Regions from separate parts of the Streptomyces sp. NPDC059788 genome, predicted to be linked through region 2. Evidence: riboswitches for the same ligand, from Rfam matches in the RefSeq annotation. Region 2 holds a riboswitch; each other region holds the start of a gene.
The links. A riboswitch is a leader RNA that binds a small molecule or an ion and turns the genes downstream of it on or off. The one in region 2 is predicted to bind cobalamin.

Region 1 (5,108 bases), on a different contig from region 2:
GTTGCCGACGGCGACCACCGCGCCGTCCAGGCGGTCGCGCCACAGTTCGAGGGCGGCGGCGCTGCGGGTGGTGCCCAGGCGCTTGGCCAGGTCCGGTACGGACGGGTCGGCGAGGGTGCAGATCACGTCGTTGCCGGCGGGCAGCCGCTTGCGGGTGACGCCGCTGGCGACCATGTTCGCGTCGCACAGGATCGGCGCGCCGCCCCGCAGGGCCTCGCTCGCGCGGGCGACGACCTGCGGGGAGTACGCCAGGTCGCGTACGAGGTCGGTCATGCCGCAGGCGTGGATCATCCGGACGGCGACCCTGCTGACGTCGTCGGGCAGGTGCGCGAGGTCCGCCTCGGCGCGGATGGTGGCGAAGGACCGGCGGTAGATCTCCGCGCCGTCCTTCTCGTAGTCGAACTCGCTCACTGTGTCTCGTTGCCCTCGGTCATGTCGTGGTGCGGGTGGCCGCGCGGGCCGACGCGACGGCGTCGGCGAGGCGGTCGGCGGGGTCGGTCAGGGGGATGGTGGTCGTCGCGGGCGCGTTGTGCCGGGTTCCCCGTACGGACACCTCGTAGGCGTCGCCGGTGGCGACGACATCGACCCACGCGCCGTGCGGGTGGCCGCAGCGCCGGGCGCAGCCCGACCAGTGGACGGGCAGTCCGGTGCCGTCCTCGGGGAGGGTGGCGGCGGCGTCCGCGCGTACGTCGGACAGGGACTTGGCGCAGCCGGGGCGGCCGGTGCAGGCGCCGAGCCCGTACCAGGGGGAGGCGGGGTCGGTGACCAGACCGGCCGTGGCCAGTTCGCGCAGTCCGGACTCGGCCGCCTCGGGAGGCAGGCCGGGCAGGACCACGCCGCGCCAGGGTGTCATACGCAGTTCGCCGGAGCCGTCCCGGGCGACGGCGGCCAGCCGCCGCAGCTGGGCGGTGGTGAGGCGGCCGAGGGGGGCGAGGAGGGAGAGGGCGGTGGTGCCGTCGGGGCCGGTGACCGGTCCCGGGCGCGGTGGGGGCGGTGCCGGGACCGGCGTGTACGGCTGGGTGTCCGGCCGGGTGTCCGGCTGCGGGAGCCGCGTACGGAGGCGGGCGCGGACCGCCGGGGCCCCGTACCCGGGCGGCAGCTCCCGTACGCGCCAGGAGCCGTTGCCCGCCTCCTGGGCGACGGAGAGGAACGCTTCGGCCGCGGTGCGGGCCGCGCGGGGCGCGTCGCGGCCGGGGAGGCGCAGGGCCTCGGTGTCGTCGCCGACGCGCAGCAGCGCCGTGCCACCGGGTTCTGCGATCAACGTCACATCGCCGCCGAGCGCGGCCACGTCGCCGCGGCCGTCGTCCAGCGCGAAGAGGAAGCGGCCGGAGAGGTCGGGTGCCGTGTCGCTCGCGCACAGGAGGAGGTCCAGCTCACGGGCCCATTCCTGGACGGGGGCCGCGCCGTCGGCGCCCTGCCCGTCCAGGCCGGCGAGCGGGGAGGCGACGATGTTGCGTACGCGTTCGTGGCGGTCGGAGGGGAGGAGGCCGGCGGCGCGCAGCAGGCCGGCGAGATCCTCCGCGCAGCCGTCGCGCAGGCCGCGCAGTTCCGCGTTGCCGCGGGAGGTGAGGGAGAGGTGGCCGTCGCCGAGGCCGTCCGCCGCTTCGGCCAGCGCCAGCGCCTGATGGGCTGTCAGCAGGCCTGCGGGCAGGCGGAGTCGGGCCAGGGAGCCGTCGGCGGCCGAGTGCAGCCGCAGGGCTCCGGGACAGGCGTCGCCGCGGGTCCGTACGCAGGCGTCACCGCGGTCCCGTGCGAGGGATTCGTCCCGATGCGGGGGTATCGCGGGGGTGGGCGGCATGGCGGCGAGCATACCGACGATGGCCTGGACGGTCCCCGCCCGGCCGTCGGCCGCAGCCCTTACTATGCAGGTCGGTGGGTCAGCTGGCCCACCGGACGCCATCGACGGCGCCAAGGGAGGAAGCCCGGTGCAAATCCGGTGCGGTCCCGCCACTGTGAGCCCGGCCACCGCCGGGCGAGCCAGGAACTCCCGCCGTCCGTGAACACCGCCCGGGGCGCGGACCCCGAGGAAGGCCAGACGCCGCCATGATCCTGCTGCTGTCGACGTCCGACACCGACCTGCTCAGCGCCCGTGCGGCCGCCGGTCCCGTGCCGTACCGGCTCGCCAACCCCGCCCGCCTCGACCTGGCGGAGCTGCCCGGCCTCCTGGAGGGCGCCGACCTGGTCGTCGTCCGGCTCCTGGGCGGTCTGCGCGCCTGGCAGGAGGGCCTGGACCAGCTCCTCGCCGCCGACCAGGCCCGGCCCGTCGTGGTGCTCACCGGCGAACAGGCGCCGGACGCGCAGCTCATGGAGGCGTCCACCGTCCCCATCGGCATCGCGGCCGAGGCGCACGCCTACCTCGCGCACGGCGGCCCCGCCAACCTGGAGCAGCTCGCCCGCTTCCTGTCCGACACCGTGCTGCTGACCGGCCACGGCTTCGAGCCGCCCGCCGCCGCGCCCTCCTGGGGCCACCTGGAGCGCTCGAAGCACCTGGCGGCGGAGGCGCGTACCGGCGCGGAGGTCGTGGCCCGTACGGACGACACGGGCGCCGCCACCGGCCCGCTGGTCGCCGTGCTCTACTACCGCGCCCACCACATGAGCGGCAACACCGGCTTCGTGGAGTCGCTGTGCGAGCGGATCGAGGAGGCCGGCGGGCGCCCGATGCCGCTGTTCGTCGCCTCGCTGCGGGCGCCCGAGCCGGAGCTGATCGACGAGCTGCGCGCCGCCGACGCGATCGTGACGACCGTGCTGGCGGCGGGCGGCACCAAGCCCGCCGAGGCCTCGGCCGGCGGCGACGACGAGTCCTGGGACGCGGGCGCGCTCGCCGGACTGGACGTGCCGATCCTCCAGGCCCTGTGCCTGACCGGGCCGCGCAGCGCCTGGGAGGAGAACGACGAGGGCCTGTCCCCGCTGGACGCGGCCAGCCAGATCGCGGTGCCCGAGTTCGACGGCCGGCTGATCACCGTCCCGTTCTCCTTCAAGGAGACCGACGAGGACGGTCTGCCGGTGTACGTCGCCGACCCCGAGCGCGCCGCCCGGGTCGCCGGCATCGCCGTACGCCACGCCCGGCTGCGCCACATCGCGCCCGCCGACAAGCGCCTGGCGCTGGTGCTGTCCGCGTACCCGACCAAGCACTCCCGCATCGGCAACGCGGTCGGTCTGGACACCCCGGCGAGCGCGGTGGCGCTGCTGCGGCGGCTTCAGGAGGAGGGCTACGACTACGGCGACGAGCCCGTGCCCGGTCTGGAGTCCGGCGTCGGCGACGAGCTGATCTACGCGCTGATCGAGGCGGGCGGCCACGACCAGGAGTGGCTGACCGAGGAGCAGCTCGCCCGCAACCCCGTCCGCATCCCGGCCGCCGACTACAAGCGCTGGTACGGCACGCTGCCGCGGGAGCTGCGCGAGCAGGTCGAGGAGCACTGGGGCCCGCCGCCCGGCGAGATGTTCGTCGACCGCAGCAAGAACCCGGACGGCGACATCGTGCTGGCCGCCCTGCGCCGCGGCAATCTGCTCATCCTCATCCAGCCGCCGCGCGGCTTCGGCGAGAACCCGATCGCGATCTACCACGACCCCGATCTGCCGCCCTCGCACCACTACCTGGCCGCCTACCGCTGGATCGCCGCCTCCCAGGAGGACGGCGGCTTCGGCGCCGACGCCATGGTGCACCTGGGCAAGCACGGCAACCTGGAGTGGCTGCCCGGCAAGAACGCCGGCCTGTCCGCCGCCTGCGGCCCGGACGCGGCCCTCGGCGACCTGCCGCTGATCTACCCGTTCCTGGTCAACGACCCGGGCGAGGGCACCCAGGCCAAGCGCCGGGTGCACGCCACGCTCGTCGACCACCTCGTGCCGCCGATGGCCCGCGCCGAGTCGTACGGCGACATCGCGCGCCTGGAGCAGCTGCTCGACGAGTACGCGGCGATCTCCGCCATGGACCCGGCCAAGCTGCCCGCCATCCGCGCCCAGATCTGGACGCTGATCCAGGCCGCCAAGCTGCACCACGACCTCGGTCTGGAGGAGCGCCCGGACGACGAGGGCTTCGACGACTTCCTGCTGCACGTCGACGGCTGGCTGTGCGAGGTCAAGGACGCGCAGATCCGCGACGGGCTGCACGTCCTCGGCGGCGCGCCCGCCGGTGAGGCGCGCGTCAACCTCGTCCTGGCGATCCTGCGCGCCCGGCAGATCTGGGGCGGTACGTCCTCGCTGCCGGGCCTGCGCGAGGCGCTGGGCCTGGACGAGTCGGCCGCGACCCGGACGAGCGCCGACGCGGTCGAGGAGCAGGCCCGCGGCCTGGTGCAGGCCATGGACGACGCGGACTGGGACCTGGCGGCCGTCGAGCGGGTCACCGCCGGGCTGCCGGAGGACCAGCGCGAGCCGGTGGCGGCGATCCTCGCCTTCGCCGCCCGCGAGGTCGTCCCGCGCCTGGCCGCCACCACCGACGAGATCGACCACGCCGTGCACGCGCTGGCCGGCGGCTTCGTCCCGGCGGGCCCGTCCGGCTCGCCGCTGCGCGGTCTGGTCAACGTCCTGCCGACCGGCCGTAACTTCTACTCGGTCGACCCCAAGGCCGTACCGAGCCGCCTCGCCTGGGAGACCGGCCAGGCGCTCGCCGACAGCCTCCTGGAGCGCTACCGCACCGACCACGGCGACTGGCCGACCTCGGTGGGGCTGTCCCTGTGGGGGACGAGCGCCATGCGGACGTCCGGTGACGACGTCGCCGAGGCCCTCGCCCTGCTCGGCGTCCGGCCCGTGTGGGACGACGCGTCGCGCCGTGTGACCGGCCTGGAGCCGATCCCCGCCGACGAACTGGGGCGTCCGCGCGTCGATGTGACGCTGCGTATCTCCGGCTTCTTCCGTGACGCGTTCCCGCACGTCATCGGCCTGCTGGACGACGCCGTACGGCTCGCCGCCGGGCTCGACGAGCCCGCCGACGTCAACTTCGTCCGCGCGCACGCCCAGGCCGACCTGGCCGCGCACGGCGACGAGCGCCGCGCCACCACCCGTATCTTCGGCTCCCGCCCCGGCACGTACGGCGCGGGCCTGCTCCAGCTCATCGACTCCCGCGACTGGCGCACCGACGCGGACCTCGCCGAGGTCTACACGGTGTGGGGCGG
Region 2 (5,108 bases):
TAGAACTGGACGTGCACGGCCTCCTCGAACAGCTGCCGGCTCAGGTAGAGCCGCGCCTCGGGGGAGTTGATGTGCTTGTAGAGCGTCAGGACCAGGTTGTTCGCCACGATCGAGTCGCCGGTCGCGAAGAACGCGACGAGCCGGCCGATCATGTGCTGCTCGCCGGGCGACAGCTTGGCGAGGTCGGCCACGTCGGAGTGGAGGTCGACCTCCTCCACGGTCCAGGTGTTCTTGATCGCGTCCCGGTAGCGGTCGTAGAAGTCCGGGTAGCGCATCGGGCGCAGGGTCAGCTCGAAGCCCGGGTCGAGAAGGTTCTTGCTGCCGGTGGTGGCGGTGTGGGTGGCCGCTGCGGCCTTTTCGGGTGCGGTCGTCATGGTTACTGGCACGCCTCGCAGGACTCGGGGTTTTCCAGGGAGCAGGCGACGGCCTCGGGGTCGGCCGTCTGAGCGGGGACGGGAGCGGGCTGCGCGCTTCCGCCCGTGCCGCGCGCGGACTGGGCGATACGGGTCGCCGGCCGCGAACGGAGGTAGTACGTGGTCTTGATGCCGCGCTTCCAGGCGTACGCGTACATCGAGCTGAGCTTGCCGATGGTCGGGGACGCCATGAACAGGTTCAGCGACTGGCTCTGGTCGAGGTAGGGCGTACGGTCCGCCGCCATGTCGATCAGCGCGCGCTGCGGGATCTCCCAGGCCGTGCGGTACAGCTCGCGCGTCCCGGCGGGAATCCAGTCCAGCTCCTGCACCGAGCCGTTGGCCTCGCGCAGTGCGTCACGGGTGCGGGCGTCCCACAGGCCCAGCTCCTTCAGCTCCTCGATCAGGTACGCGTTGACCTGGAGGAACTCGCCCGACAGCGTCTCGCGCTTGAACAGGTTCGAGACCTGCGGCTCGATGCACTCGTACACGCCCGCGATGGAGGCGATGGTGGCGGTCGGCGCGATGGCCAGCAGCAGCGAGTTGCGCATCCCGGTCGTCGCGATACGGGCGCGCAGCGCCGTCCAGCGGTCCGCCCAGCGCGGCTCGGCGTTCGGGTAGTGGTCGGGGTGCAGCACGCCCCGGGCCGTACGGGTCGCGGACCAGGCCGGGTGCGGGCCGTGCCGCTCGGCGAGGTCGGCGGACGCCTCGTACGCCGCGAGCATGATCCGCTCGGAGATGCGGGTGGACAGCTCCCGCGCCTCGGGCGAGTCGAAGCCCAGCCGCAGCCGGAAGAAGACGTCCTGCAGGCCCATCAGGCCCAGGCCCACCGGGCGCCAGCGGGAGTTGGAGGCGCCGGCCTGCTCGGTCGGGTAGAAGTTGATGTCCACCACGCGGTCGAGGAAGGTCACCGCCGTACGGACCGTGGCGTCCAGCCGCTCCCAGTCCATCTCGCCGTTCTCGCCCAGGTGGGCGGCGAGGTTGACCGAGCCGAGGTTGCAGACGGCCGTCTCGCCGTCGTCGGTGACCTCCAGGATCTCGGTGCACAGGTTCGAGGAGTGCACGACCTTGCCGGGCTCGGCGGTCTGGTTGGCGGTGCGGTTGGCGGCGTCCTTGAACGTCATCCAGCCGTTGCCGGTCTGCGCGAGGGTGCGCATCATCCGCGAGTACAGGACCCGGGCCGGGACCTGCTTGACGGCGCGGCCCTCGGCCTCCGCCTTGCGGTACGCGGCGTCGAACTCGTCGCCGTACAGGTCCACCAGCTCGGGGGCGTCGCTGGGGGAGAACAGCGACCAGTCGGCGTCGGCCTCGACGCGGCGCATGAACTCGTCGGGAATCCAGTGCGCGATGTTCAGGTTGTGGGTGCGCCGGGCCTCCTCGCCCGTGTTGTCGCGCAGCTCCAGGAACTCCTCCAGGTCCGCGTGCCAGGTCTCCAGGTAGACGCAGGCGGCGCCCTTGCGCCGGCCGCCCTGGTTCACGGCCGCGACCGAGGCGTCCAGGGTGCGCAGGAACGGCACGATGCCGTTGGAGTGGCCGTTGGTGCCGCGGATCAGCGAGCCGCGGGCGCGGACCCGGGAGTACGACAGGCCGATGCCGCCGGCGTGCTTCGACAGGCGCGCCACCTGGTGGTAGCGGTCGTAGATCGAGTCCAGCTCGTCCAGCGGGGAGTCCAGCAGATAGCAGGAGGACATCTGCGGGTGCCGGGTGCCGGAGTTGAACAGGGTGGGCGAGGAGGGCAGGTACGACAGCGAGCTGGTCAGCCGGTACAGCTCGGCGACGTCGGCCACGGCCCGGTCGCTGTGGTCCTCGGCCAGGCCGCAGGCGACGCGCAGCAGGAAGTGCTGCGGGGTCTCGATCACCTGGCGGGAGATCGGGTGGCGCAGCAGGTAGCGGGAGTGCAGGGTGCGCAGGCCGAAGTAGCCGAACCGGTCGTCCGCGCCGTCCGCCAGGGCCTGGTCGACCAGCGCGTCCAGGCGGGCCGCGTGGGTCCGGACGAACTCCGCCGTGCTGTCGGCGATCAGGCCCTCGCGGTGGCCGGTGGCGACGGAGGCGGAGAAGGCGACCGCCCCCTCCGTGGCCGCCTCCTCCGCGATGGCGCGGGTCAGCAGGCGGGCGGCCAGCTTGGAGTACTGCGGCTCGTCGCCGATCAGGCCGGCCGCTGCCTCCATGGCCAGCGAGCGCAGCTCCGCCTCGTCCGAGCCGGGGTGGCGGCCGCGCAGCGCGGCGGCGGCGATCTTGCCCGGGTCGGTGGCGGGGAGGTCGGCGGTGAGGTCGGTCAGCGTGCGCAGCAGCGCGGCGCCGGGGCCGTCCGCGTCGCGGCCGGTGGCGCCCTGCTGGGGCTGCGTGTCCTTCGCGGGCTGAACGACCTGCTGGGCTGCTGCGGGCTCCGTTGGCGCGATGGTCACCGTGCTGCTCTCCCTCACTCGGCGGGGGCCTGGGGGAGGGGCGACGGCCGCGTGCGGGCGTGCGGCACCCCCGGCACGGCAAGGGGCGCGCGGGCACACCGCGCAGCGTCCACCGGTCCAACCCGCGAGACCCGGACGTATCGACGACCGCGCCGGTCCTGGCGCGGGCGTACTGTGGGCAGGTCTTCGGACTCACGGGTGCGGATATGCGCACTTCGTACACCGTTGCGGGACAGTTCCGGATTCGCACCGGATTCCCCTGCGACGACAGCGAGGACGAGCATACATCTTGTGCTGGCTCGTGCACCCACCCCCATATCTTGTGTCGCGTTGGGGCCGGGTTGTCCGAAGCCGTGGTATTCGGCGGCCGTTGCGGGGCCGCGGCCCCAGGCTTTCCGGGCCTGCCGCGAGGGTGCCACGAGGCGGCTCCGAGGCCGTTTCCGGGCCGTTCCGGGGGTGTTCCCGGGGTGCTCCCGCAGCCGTTCCCGGGCCGTTCCGGGCGGTCTGGACGGAGGCTGATGCACGGGGCGTATTGGTGGCGCGGAATGTCCCTGATGCGTTGACCGGGACCCCTGAAGCGTATTGGCTCCATGTCTGCTCCGTCGGTCGGCGGGGCGGGTGGGGGAAGAGCGAGGGGGGAGACATGCGAAGAAGGAGTTCGGCGCGTGGCGCCGGGCGAGTCGTGGGGCTGGTGGCGGGGGCCTGCGCGGCGGCGGGGGTGCTGCCCGCGACGGCGGCGGCCGACGGGCCCGCGGCCACGCAGCGGGTCAGCGTGGCCGCCGACGGTACGCAGGGAAACGGTTTTTCCGGCGATCCGAAGCTCAGTGCGAACGGGCGGTTCGTGGCATTCACCTCGGAAGCCACCAATCTCGGCCCGACCGACACCAACGGCTCCCAGGACGTGTACGTCAAGGATTTACGGACGGGAAGGGTCGACCTGGTCAGCGTCGCCGGTGACGGCACCCCCGGCAACGCCCTCTCCGGATCGCCCGAGATCAGCGCCGACGGACGGTATGTGGCCTTCTACTCCAGTGCCACGAACCTGGTCCCCGGCGACACCAACGGCGAGGGCGACGTCTTCGTCCACGACCGCACGACCGGGCGCACCACCAGCCCCACCGCGGGCGCCGGGAAGTCCCCGTACGGATACGGGGTCCAGAACTTCGCCCTCAGCGGCGACGGCAGCCGCCTCGTCTTCGGCTCCTACCGTGCGGATCTGGTGCCCGGTGACACCAACGAGCGCCTGGACATCTTCGTCCACGATGTGCGGGCGGGAACGGTGCGACGGGTCAGCGTGGCGGGCGACGGCACCCAGTCGAACGGCCCGTCCGCCTTCCCGTCGATCAGCGCCGACGGCCGCCGGGTGGCGTTCACCTCGAAGGCGACGAATCTCACCCCCGCCGGCCCCGGCTTCCGCCGCCCGCCGCCGCAGGACCCCATGTACGTCCACGACCTGGACACCGGGCGGACCCGGGCGGCGAGCCTGAGCTCCACGGACGCCGTGGTCGGCGTGTCGCCGTTCCCCCGGCTCAGCCCCGACGGCCGGTACGCGGTCTTCTCCGCCCTGGCCGCCGACGTGGTGCCGGGCGACACCAACGGCACGTACGACGTCTTCGCCCGCGACCTGGAACAGGGCACCACCCGGCTGCTGTCCCGCGCGCACGACGGCGCCCAGGGCAACGGCTGGTCCTCCGACGGGCGGCTCAGCGCGGACAACCGGCGGCTCTTCTTCACCTCCGCCGCCACCAACCTGGTGCCCGGCGACACCAACGGCGAGGTGGACGGCTTCGTCCGGGACCTGCGGACCGGGCGCGTCGAGCGGATCAACGTCGGTGCCGACGGCGGCCAGTCGGCGTCCTGGACGAACATCGCGGCACCCGACGCCACCGGGCGGCTCGCGGCCTTCGACTCGCGCGACGACGGGCTGGTGCCCGGGGACACGAACGGGACGGGCGACGTCTTCGTCCGCCGTCCGCAGAACTGACGTACCGGCGCGGGCACGCCCGGCGGAACCGGCGTGCCCGGCACCGGCGTACCGGCGTACCGACCAGGAGGGGAAACCATGAGGACCACCCGCACCGTACGAAGACTCGCCGCCGTGACGGGCGTGTGCGCGCTCGCCGCGCTGCTGCCCGCCGCCACGGCCGACGCCCGGTCCGCGCCGCCGCGCGGCACCGAGCGGGCCAGCGTCGCCGCCGACGGCACCCAGGGCAACGGCGGCTCGTCCGGCTCGGCGCTCAGCGCCGACGGCCGCTTCGTCACCTTCGACTCCGACGCGACCAATCTGGTGCCC
Region 3 (5,108 bases), on a different contig from region 2:
CCCGTCAGCATGCCCTTGACGGGCCGGTCGGTGAGCGACTGCGCGTACTGCGTCCAGCGCACCGTCATCGGCTCGGGCCGCGAGATGTCACCGGCGAGGACCGGCGGCCGGACGTAGCGCGTGCCGTACGACTGGACCCAGCCGTGCTGCGTGGCGAGGTAGCCGGTCAGCTGCTCGGCGAAGTACTGCACCATGTCGTTGCGTTCGGGCTCGCCGTGCACGAGGACGTCGATGCCCGCCTTCTCCTGGAAGGCGAGGACGTCGCGGATCTCGGTCCTGATGCGCTCCTCGTACCCCGCCGCGTCGATGCGGCCCGCGCGCAGATCGGCGCGGGCGGTGCGCAGCTCGGCGGTCTGCGGGAACGAGCCGATGGTGGTGGTCGGCAGCAGGGGCAGGCCGAGGTGGGCCCGCTGGGCGGCGGCCCGCTCCCCGTACGGGGCCGAACGGCGGCCGTCGGCGTCGGTGACGGCGGCGGCGCGGTCGCGTACGGCGGGGTCGTGGGTGATCGCGGAACCGGCGCGGGACGCCAGGTCGGCGCGGTTGGCGGCCAGTTCGGCGGCGATCGTGTCGGTGCCCTGCGCGAGTCCGCGGGCGAGCGTGGCGATCTCGGCGGTCTTCTGCCGGGCGAACGCGAGCCAGCGCAGGACCTGCGGGTCGATGTCCCGCTCGGCGGTGGCGTCGAGCGGAACGTGCAGCAGGGAGCAGGAGGCGGCCACGTCGACCCGGTCGGCCAGGCCCAGCAGCGTCCCGAGCGTGCCCAGCGACTTCTCGAAGTCGTTGATCCAGATGTTGCGGCCGTTGACGACACCGGCGACCAGGCGCTTGCCGGGCAGCCCGCCCACGGCGGCGAGCGCGTCCAGATGCCCCGCGGCGGCCTCGGTGAAGTCCAGCGCCAGACCCTCGACGGGGGCCTTGGCCAGCACCGGAAGAGCCTCGCCGAGCTGGTCGAAGTACGAGGCGACCAGCAGCTTCGGCCGGTCGGTGAGAGCGCCGAGGTCGCGGTAGGCGCGCTCGGCGGCGTTGAGTTCGGCCGGGGTGCGGTCCTGCACCAGGGCGGGCTCGTCCAGCTGCGCCCAGGTGGCGCCCGCCGCGCGCAGGTCGGCCAGGACCTCCGCGTAGACGGGCAGGAGCCGGTCGAGCAGGGTCAGCGGGTCGAAGTCGGCGGCGACGCCGGGGGCGGGCTTGGCGAGCAGGAGGTAGGTGACCGGGCCGACCAGGACCGGGCGCGGGGTGTGACCGAGGGCGAGCGCTTCTTGCAGCTCGCCGACCTGCTTGCCGGAGTCCGCGGCGAAGACCGTGTCCGGGCCCAGCTCCGGCACCAGGTAGTGGTAGTTGGTGTCGAACCACTTGGTCATCTCCAGCGGCGCCACGTCCTGCGTGCCGCGCGCCATCGCGAAGTAGCCGTCCAGGGGGTCGGCCGCGACGGCGGCGCGGTGCCGTTCCGGGACGGCGCCGACCATGACGCTGGTGTCCAGCACGTGGTCGTAGTACGAGAAGTCGCCGGTCGGCACCTCGTGGAGGCCGGCGTCGGCCAGTTGCCGCCAGTTCGAACGGCGCAGGTCCCGGGCGGTCTCCAGCAGGGCGTCCGCGGTGACGCGGCCCTTCCAGTAGCCCTCGACGGCCTTCTTCAGTTCCCGGTGCTGTCCCTGGCGGGGGTAGCCGTACACGGTGGCCCGTGCTGCCGCGGCTGCGGGCTTCGCTGTCACGGAACTCTCCTTCGCGAGCGTGATCTTCTCCGAGCCCCGGTGACGGGACGAGAACGCGAAGGTGTGACGCATCGGGCGGACCGAAGGGCGCCTGAGGACGCCCATGCCCGCCTGCTGTGACACGCCGACCCGCCCTCGAAGGTCACCGGAGGTGTCCGCGTACGCGTGGGCGTACCCGGGCAACGGGCAGGTCTTCGGACTCGCGGGCGCGCCTGCCGGGTGCTCCCGGCGGGCCCCTACTGGCCGTCGCTTCCCGGATCCGCGGCCCGGATCCAGTGCGTATGACGGCGGTCGTTCCCGCTCACCGCTGCGGGGCAGTCCCGGATTCCCACCGGGTTCCCTCTTACGACGCGTCTGCCTGGCGGGCAGGGCGAACCAGCTGCACCGCCCAGAGTAGATCGATCACGCCCCGCGCGGACACCCTTGTTCACATGGCGGTACGTGAAATGGGACACGGGTGCGGCCCCGGGCCGCGCGACCTGCGCGGGAACGGCCCGCGGGATGCCGGAGGTGTGTCCGGATCGGCGCTCACCGGGCGTGCCGGGGCGCTGAACAATGGAAGCCCTCCGGCCACCCCGGAGAACGCGTACGTGAGGACGTGCCGGAGCGGCCCATGTACGTCTGGCCGCCGACGAGGAACCGCAGTGGCGCGCGCAGCCGCGTGACCCGGCAGTCCTGACGCGTGGTCACCCCGGAGCGAGGAGGACGCGACGTGAAGATCGTGGTCATCGGAGGCACCGGCCTCATCGGCGGCAAGGTGGTCGCCAAGCTCGCCGGCCGTGGGCACGAGGCGGTGGCCGCCGCGCCCGGCACGGGCGTCGACACCCTCACCGGCGAGGGCCTGGACGCCGCGCTGGCCGGAGCCCGGGTGGTCGTGGACGTGTCCAACTCGCCGTCCTTCGAGGAGTCGGCTGTGCTGGAGTTCTTCACCACCTCCACCCGCAACCTGCTGGCCGCCGAAGCGGCGGCGGGCGTGTCGCACCACCTGGCGCTGTCGATCGTCGGCATCGACGGCCTGCCCGGCAACGGGTACTTCAGGGCGAAGGCGGCCCAGGAGCGGCTGATCACCCAAGGGGCGGTCCCCTACTCGATCGTCCGGGCGACGCAGTTCTACGAGTTCGTCAGGGGCATCGCCGATGCCGCCACCGAGGGCGACCTCGTGCGTGTGCCGCCGGTGCTCTTCCAGCCCATGGCGGCCGAGGACGTCGCCGAAGCGGTGGCAGGGGCCGCCGGGGCCGCCCCGCTGAAGGGCGTGGTCGAGGTGGCCGGGCCCGAGCGGTTCCGCTTCGACGAGCTGGTCGCCCGAGCGCTGCGCGCGTGGCACGACCCGCGCGAGGTCGTGCCCGATCCGCACGCCCGCTACTTCGGCTCCGAGCTGGCGGAGCGCAGCCTCGTCCCCGACGAGGGCCGTGCCCGGACGGCCGCGATCCGCTTCGACGACTGGCTGCGCGCTTCCCCGTGAGTACGGCAGCGGCCCCCGGATCGTGATCGAACCTGTGGGAGGTGAATTCCCGCGTCCACACGGGCATTACCGCCCGGGGCCCCGGCGCGGCGGACGGACCCGAAAAGTGAGGTCGTCATGTCTTCCGTTGTGATGCCCAGGGGTAGTCTTGCCGGTACTTGCCGTGCGGCAAGGTCACGAGGTGTCGGCGTGAGGCACAGGTGTGCGCGCCTTCCGAAGCAGGAGCCACAGCGCCGTCGTGCCTTGCGCAGGGGGTCCGGTAAGTGGAACGAGGTTGGGTCATGGCTGCTGAGACGGCGGGCGGGAGCGCGCGTCCGGCGGTGCGGACGAAGTCGGCGCGTACGGGAGAAAGGGTCGGGGAACCGGAGCTGCGACAGCTGCTCGCGGGGCTCACGGCCGTACGCGACGGAAACTTCGGTACGCGCCTGCCGGACGGGGCCGACGGGCTGCTCGGTGAGATCGCGACCGTCTTCAACGGCATGGTCGACCAACTGTCCCAGTTCACCTCGGAAGTGACCCGGGTGGCCCGCGAGGTCGGCAGCGAGGGCCGGCTCGGCGGCCAGGCCGAGGTCCCGGGCGTCTCCGGCACCTGGGCGGACCTGACCGACTCGGTCAACGTGATGGCCGGCAACCTCACCACCCAGGTGCGCGACATCGCGCAGGTGGCCACCGCGGTGGCCCGGGGTGATCTGTCGCAGAAGATCGATGTCGATGCGCAGGGCGAGATCCTGGAGCTGAAGAACACCGTCAACACGATGGTGGACCAGCTGTCGGCGTTCGCGGACGAGGTCACGAGGGTGGCCCGGGAGGCCGGCAGCGAGGGCCGGCTCGGCGGGCAGGCCGAGGTGCCCGGCGTGGGCGGTACGTGGCGGGATCTGACCGACTCGGTCAACTTCATGGCCGGGAATCTGACGTCGCAGGTGCGCAACATCGCGCAGGTCACCACCGCGGTCGCCCGGGGCGATCTGTCGCAGAAGATCACCGTGGACGCCCGGGGCGAGATCCTGGAGCTGAAGACGACCATCAACACGATGGTGGACCAGCTCTCGGCGTTCGCCGACGAGGTCACCCGCGTCGCGCGCGAGGTCGGTACCGAGGGCCGGCTCGGCGGGCAGGCGCAGGTGCCCGGCGTGGGCGGTACGTGGCGTGACCTGACGGACTCGGTCAACTTCATGGCCGGGAACCTCACGTCGCAGGTGCGCTCGATCGCGGCGGTCGCGACCTCCGTGGCCCAGGGCGATCTGTCGCAGAAGATCACCGTGGACGCCCGGGGCGAGATCCTGGAGCTGAAGAGCACCATCAACACGATGGTGGACCAGCTCTCGGCGTTCGCCGACGAGGTCACGCGGGTGGCCCGCGAGGTCGGCACCGAGGGCAACCTCGGTGGCCAGGCCACCGTGCGGGGCGTCTCGGGCACCTGGAAGGACCTGACCGACAACGTCAACGTGATGGCCTCCAACCTGACCGGCCAGGTGCGCTCCATCGCCCAGGTGGCCGCCGCGGTCGCCAAGGGCGACCTGTCACAGAAGATCATGGTCGAGGCGAAGGGCGAGGTCGCCGCGCTCGCCGGCGTGATCAACACGATGGTCGACACGCTGTCCGCGTTCGCCGACGAGGTGACGCGGGTGGCGCGCGAGGTCGGCACGGAAGGGATGCTGGGCGGCCAGGCCCGCGTACCGAATGTGGCCGGCACGTGGAAGGACCTGACAGACAACGTCAACTCGATGGCCAACAACCTGACCGGCCAGGTACGCAACATCGCGCAGGTCACCACCGCGGTCGCCAACGGCGACCTGTCGAAGAAGATCGACGTCGATGCCCGGGGCGAGATCCTGGAGCTGAAGACCACCATCAACACGATGGTCGACCAGCTCTCCTCCTTCGCCTCCGAGGTGACCCGGGTGGCCCGCGAGGTCGGCAGCGAGGGCCGGCTCGGCGGA
Region 4 (5,108 bases), on a different contig from region 2:
AGGGTGTCGCCGAGGTGCACGATCGGGTCGCGCGCCAGGTCCCGTACCAGGAGGAGGGACGTGTGCCCGCCGGAGACGATCAGCACCATGCAGGGGTCGGGCAGCGGGCCGTGCTCCAGGGTGTCGGCGGCGACGTGCCCGGCGAGGTGGTGCACCCCGTACAGCGGCACGCCCAGCCCGTACGCCAGACCCTTGGCGCCGGCCAGGCCGACCTGGAGGGCGCCCGACAGGCCGGGGCCGGTGGTCACGGCCACCGCGCCGATGTCGGACATGGTCAGGCCCGCGTCGTCGAGGGCGCGGCGGACCACCGGCGTCAGGGAGTGCACGTGCGCGCGGGCCGCGATCTCCGGTACGACGCCGCCGTAGCGCGCGTGCTCGTCCATGCTGGACGCCACCGCGTGCCCGAGCAGCTTCCCGTCCCGGACCAGGCCTGCCCCGGTCTCGTCGCAGGAGGACTCGATCCCCAGCACCACTGGAGAGCCTGGAGATGCCACGGCACCGCTCCTTCGTCACCGGTCTCGTTATTGCAACCCATGTGCAACACCACGTCTCGAACCAGGATACGGCGGTACGTACGGGGCCGGGTGAGGATTATGGGGGGCCGCCCTGGCCGGGGGCGGAGAGCGGCCCGGTACCGACGGCCCCGGCGGTCATGAGACCGAGGGGTGCGGCCCTGGCGGTCTTGAGGCCGAGGGGTACGGCCCTGGCGGTCTTGAGACCGAGGGGTACGGCCCTGACGGTCGTGGCCCCGACGGTCACGCCCCCCGGGGGACACGGCCCCGACGGTCACGCCCCCGGAGGACACGCCCCCGCGGAAACCGCCTCCCCGCCGAGTTCCCCCGTGACCCGGACGTTCCACCGCCCGTCCCGCCCGCTCAGCACGGTCAGGGCCAGCGGCGGTACGTCCACCCGCCAGAAGGACGAGGGCGGAGCCCCCAGGGCGCACACCACGGACGCACGTACGACGTCCGGCTCCACTACGGCCACGACCCGGCCGCCCTCCGCCGCGAGGCCCGCCAGCCAGTCCGTCACCCGGCCGAGCAGCCGTGTGAGCGTTTCGCCGCCGTGCGGCGCGCTGTCCGGGCCGGACAGCCAGGCCGTGACTGCCGCGGGTTCGGCGGCCAGCACCTCGTCCAGCGTCCGGCCCTGCCAGCGGCCCATCGCGCACCCCGCCGCGCCCGCGTCCGGGACCGCCCGCAGACCGAGTGCCTCCGCCGTCTCCCGGCAGCGCGCGGAAGGGGAGGTCAGGGCCCGGTCGGCGGGCAGCGCGGCGGCAGTGGCGCGTACGGCGCGGGCGCGGCGCAGCCCGCCGGGCGTCAGCGGCTCGTCGGCCGGGAAGCGCACCGCGCGCAGGGCGTCGTCGAAGGCCGGTGAGACCAACATCACCCGAGTTGTCATGCGCACCTCTCCCGACCAGGGAAACCTGAGGGCGCACAAGGCAACCAGCGGGGCGCTCGCCCGCCGCCGTGCGCCTTTCCGGTGGCCCGGGGGCTCTTGGCCCGGCCTCCGCCACGCGGTACGTTCCCGATGATTATTGACGATGACATGACGGAAGCCGGTGGAATTCCGGCGCGGTCGCGCCACTGTGAGCCCGGACCGGTCCCGTACGGGGCCACCGGACGAGCCAGACCCGTCCTGTCGTCCCGACTCCCCGACCGGGACGCGAGTTCCCCAGGAGGTTCTGTCATGGCCCAGTCCGTCGCACCGCCGACCACCGGCCCCGCCGCACCCGCCACCCTCCCCGTCAGGACGGTCCTGCCGTGGGCGGTCTTCGGCGGCATCCTCATGCTCGTCCTGCTCTACTTCGTCGGCGCCGAACAGGGCGCCACCGCACTGCTCTCCGGCACCGACGTGCACGAGTGGGTCCACGACGGACGCCACCTGCTCGGCTTCCCCTGCCACTGACCGGGGGAATGTCGTACATGAACTCCGTCACCGTCAGATCCCTCCTGGTGCGCGGCATGGCGGCCGGCCTCGCCGCCGGCCTGCTCGCCCTGCTCGTCGCCTACCTGCTGGGCGAGCCCCAGGTCGACGCCGCCATCGCCTTCGAGGACGCACACGCCCACGAACACGAGGCGGAGGTCGTCAGCCGTACGGTGCAGTCCACCGCGGGCCTGGCCACCGGCGTCCTGGTGTACGGCGTCGCGCTCGGCGGCATCGCCGCCCTCGCCTACTGCTTCGCGCTGGGCCGCGCCGGCCGCTTCGGCCCCCGCGCCACCGCCCTGCTGCTCTCCGGCGCCGCCTTCGCCGCGGTCTACCTCGTACCGTTCCTGAAATACCCGGCCAACCCGCCGTCCGTCGGCGACCCCGACTCCATCGGCAAGCGCACCGCGCTGTACTTCCTGATGATCGCCCTCAGCGTGCTGCTGACCGTCGCCGCCGTCATCCTCGGCAAGCGGCTCGCACCCCGCCTGGGCACCTGGTACGCGACGGTCGCCGCCCTGGCCGCCTTCGCCGTGGCCGTCGGACTCGCCTACGCCTTCCTGCCGGCCGTCAACGAACTCCCCGCCGACTTCCCCGCCTTGCTGCTGTGGAAGTTCCGGGTCTCCGCGCTCGCCGTCCAGCTCGTTCTGTGGGCCGCCTTCGGCCTGCTGTTCGGTGAACTGGCGGAACGGGTTGTTCGGGCGCGGCGGGGTGCTGCTGTGGGTGGTGCGGATGGTGCACGTGGTGAGGGTGGTTCGGGTGGGGGTGTGGTGTCTTCGGTGCGCTGATGGGGGCGCTTGAGGTTCGACAGCGGGGGAGCTTCCGGTACGGGGCGGGGGCGCTTCCGGTACGGGGGATGGGGGCCGCTTCCGGTACGGGGGCGGCGTTGGGGGCCGGGCCCTTCGGGGGCTGGGTTCGCGGAATCCGGCCCCGTCCAGGCCGGCCTCAGGCCCGTCAGGCTCCGCCCCCCTAAGAGCCCCCCAAAGCCCCGCCCTAAGCCCGTCAGACCCGCCTCAAGCCCATCAGACTCGCGCGATGCCCCGCCCCAAGCCCGTCAGGCTCCGCCTCAAGCAGTCCGCAGCCCCTGGCCCGCAGCCCGCAGCCCCCGCATCCCGTCAATCCGGAAGAGCCAGCAGCAGCGTCCACCAGGGGCCCCGGTCGGCGGTACCGCTGTTGACCCCCACTCCCGCGTGCCGGAACGTGCAGTCGGCCAGCACCACCCGGTGCTCCGGACTGCGCGCCCACGCCCGGACCACCTCGGCGGCCCCGCGCTGGCCGCGCGCGATGTTCTCGCCCGCCCGGCGCCAGTCGTACCCGACCGCCGAGAGCCGGCTGCCGGGCCCCGAGCCGCCGCGCTCCCGGTGGGAGAGCGAGCCGTCGCGCGCCATGTGGTCGCTGTGCCGCTGCGCGGCCCTCGTGACCGTACGGTGCGCCCGTACGGGACGGCATCCGGCCCTCGCCCGCTCGCGGTTGACCAGCCGGACGACGGCCGCCCGGGTCGCTTCGACGTCCCGGGGGACATGGGCGGCGCCCGGCGCCCGGACCGCGCGTTCCTTCCGAGCGGCGTGTGGCGCCAGGGCCGCCCGCGCGGCGTGTTCCGCGTGGGCCGCCCGCGTGGCGTCCGGCAGCCCCGGGCGCGCGCCCGCAGGCGTCGCGAGGGCGGGCCCGCCCACCGTCAGCCCCGTCAGGACCAGCACCGCCGCCACCGCCCGTACGCCGTACCACCCGGCCCTCCGGCCCGCGCCACGCCCGCCCGCGCCCCTGCCCGCACTTCCACCCATTCGGCCCCTGTTCCTCGACTGTCCTCGGCTGTCATCGACCGTCCTCGACTGCCTTCGGCCACCGTTAGACCGTCCACCGGATGCCGCACGGCAGCCGAACGGCTGCCGGTGCCGCGTCGGCACCGGACCCGGACCGATCCCCGGCCCGAAGCCGATCTCCGGCCCGAAGCCGATCTCCGGCCTGGAGCCGACCCGTTCCCCGGCCCGGAGACAGTCTTGCCGTCCCCGCCCCCGTCTCTGTCGCCCGCGGCCGATACCCGACCCGTTCGGCTGTACGGCACGCCCGCCCCGCTGACGTACGCCAGATCCACCCCCACCCGGAACGGGTACCCGCCCGCACATGGCCACCGCGGAAGCTCTCGTCCACGACCCCGACGGGCTGCTGATCTGCGAGGCAGGCCGCATCACCGCCGCGGGCCCGTACGCCGTCCTCCGCGACCGGCTGCCGGCCGGCACCGAACCCGTCCACTACCCCGGCCACCTGATCACCGCGGGCTTCGCCGACGCCGACACGCACTACGCGCGGAAGGAGGCAGGCCAGGGGTAGGGCGTGTCGGCTACCGGTGACGGGAAGGGGCCACCCGCTACAGCTGAGGAACCTTCCGCGCGTCGCAGCTCTCCGCCGAGGCGAAATACCGGCCCAGCCAGGCGCGCCGCCGGTCGTCGTCCATCGACGCGAGATGGCGAAGGGCCCGTTCGCCCTCCTCGGCCGCGGCGACGGACTCCTTGTCGCCCCGCTCCCGGAGCACCCGTGCCCAGGCCGCCCGACGGCGGTCGCCGAGTCCGTTGGAGACCAGCCAGTCCTGTACGGCCGCGTCGACGCGGCCGAACGGAGCGGCGCCGCCGCACTCACGGCGCCCGGCCAGCCCGGCCGCGGCCTCCCAGGCGTACCGCTCCGGATCGGTCAGTTCGCCCCGTACGACGCTCTGTCCCAGGAAGAGCTGCGGCAGGTCGGCCTCGTCGCGGCGCGACTGGCGCGGCAGCCCCTCGAAGCGGACCGGACCGTTCGGGACCCCGGCCAGTCGGCCCGTGACGCCCGACAGGGCCCGGGAGACCTGCGGCAGCAGATCCGCGTCCAGGGCGCTGACGCACACCTGAGGCGACCCGCCGTCGCACACCTGGCGCCCGGCAGCCGGGTCCGGGCGCCACGCGCCGTCTCCCACCCGTACGAGGGACACGGCAGCGCACACCGCGACGGCCAGCGGAAGCAGCGCGGCCCACCGGCGACGCGCCGGGCTTGCGGCGTACGCGAGGACCACGGCCAGGGCGAGCCCGCCCGTCCACCCGGCCATCGCCACCGGCTGCCACCAGACGGGCAGTTCTTCGCCGACACCGGCCTCGACGGACGGGCTAACGAAGCGCACCGCCGAGGCCCGGTATGCGGGGACGGCGAGCGCCACGTAC

Region 1: it holds a riboswitch for cobalamin, as region 2 does, so the genes downstream of both, cobN (cobaltochelatase subunit CobN) here and ACFV57_RS06585 (ribonucleoside-diphosphate reductase subunit alpha) in region 2, are expected to answer to the same signal.
Region 3: it holds a riboswitch for cobalamin, as region 2 does, so the genes downstream of both, metE (5-methyltetrahydropteroyltriglutamate--homocysteine S-methyltransferase) here and ACFV57_RS06585 (ribonucleoside-diphosphate reductase subunit alpha) in region 2, are expected to answer to the same signal.
Region 4: it holds a riboswitch for cobalamin, as region 2 does, so the genes downstream of both, ACFV57_RS11030 (CbtB domain-containing protein) here and ACFV57_RS06585 (ribonucleoside-diphosphate reductase subunit alpha) in region 2, are expected to answer to the same signal.

Annotation. Positions count from the first base shown of each region.
Region 1 covers NZ_JBHWHY010000006.1:64,504-69,611, reverse strand. The annotation lists gene ACFV57_RS07175 (precorrin-8X methylmutase) at 1-411, opposite strand, end outside; gene cobG (precorrin-3B synthase) at 431-1,810, opposite strand; cobalamin riboswitch at 1,856-2,008, shown strand; gene cobN (cobaltochelatase subunit CobN) at 2,044-5,108, shown strand, end outside.
Region 2 covers NZ_JBHWHY010000005.1:194,963-200,070, reverse strand. The annotation lists gene ACFV57_RS06590 (ribonucleotide-diphosphate reductase subunit beta) at 1-374, opposite strand, end outside; gene ACFV57_RS06585 (ribonucleoside-diphosphate reductase subunit alpha) at 377-2,815, opposite strand; cobalamin riboswitch at 2,975-3,116, opposite strand; gene ACFV57_RS06580 (TolB family protein) at 3,459-4,799, shown strand; gene ACFV57_RS06575 (TolB family protein) at 4,878-5,108, shown strand, end outside.
Region 3 covers NZ_JBHWHY010000001.1:113,427-118,534, forward strand. The annotation lists gene metE (5-methyltetrahydropteroyltriglutamate--homocysteine S-methyltransferase) at 1-1,706, opposite strand, end outside; cobalamin riboswitch at 1,874-2,101, opposite strand; gene ACFV57_RS00790 (SDR family oxidoreductase) at 2,419-3,168, shown strand; gene ACFV57_RS00795 (HAMP domain-containing protein) at 3,450-5,108, shown strand, end outside.
Region 4 covers NZ_JBHWHY010000010.1:11,784-16,891, reverse strand. The annotation lists gene tsaD (tRNA (adenosine(37)-N6)-threonylcarbamoyltransferase complex transferase subunit TsaD) at 1-473, opposite strand, end outside; gene ACFV57_RS11035 (histidine phosphatase family protein) at 787-1,383, opposite strand; cobalamin riboswitch at 1,509-1,653, shown strand; gene ACFV57_RS11030 (CbtB domain-containing protein) at 1,687-1,905, shown strand; gene ACFV57_RS11025 (CbtA family protein) at 1,923-2,711, shown strand; gene ACFV57_RS11020 (CAP domain-containing protein) at 3,039-3,704, opposite strand; gene ACFV57_RS11015 (hypothetical protein) at 4,045-4,251, shown strand; gene ACFV57_RS11010 (hypothetical protein) at 4,289-5,108, opposite strand, start outside.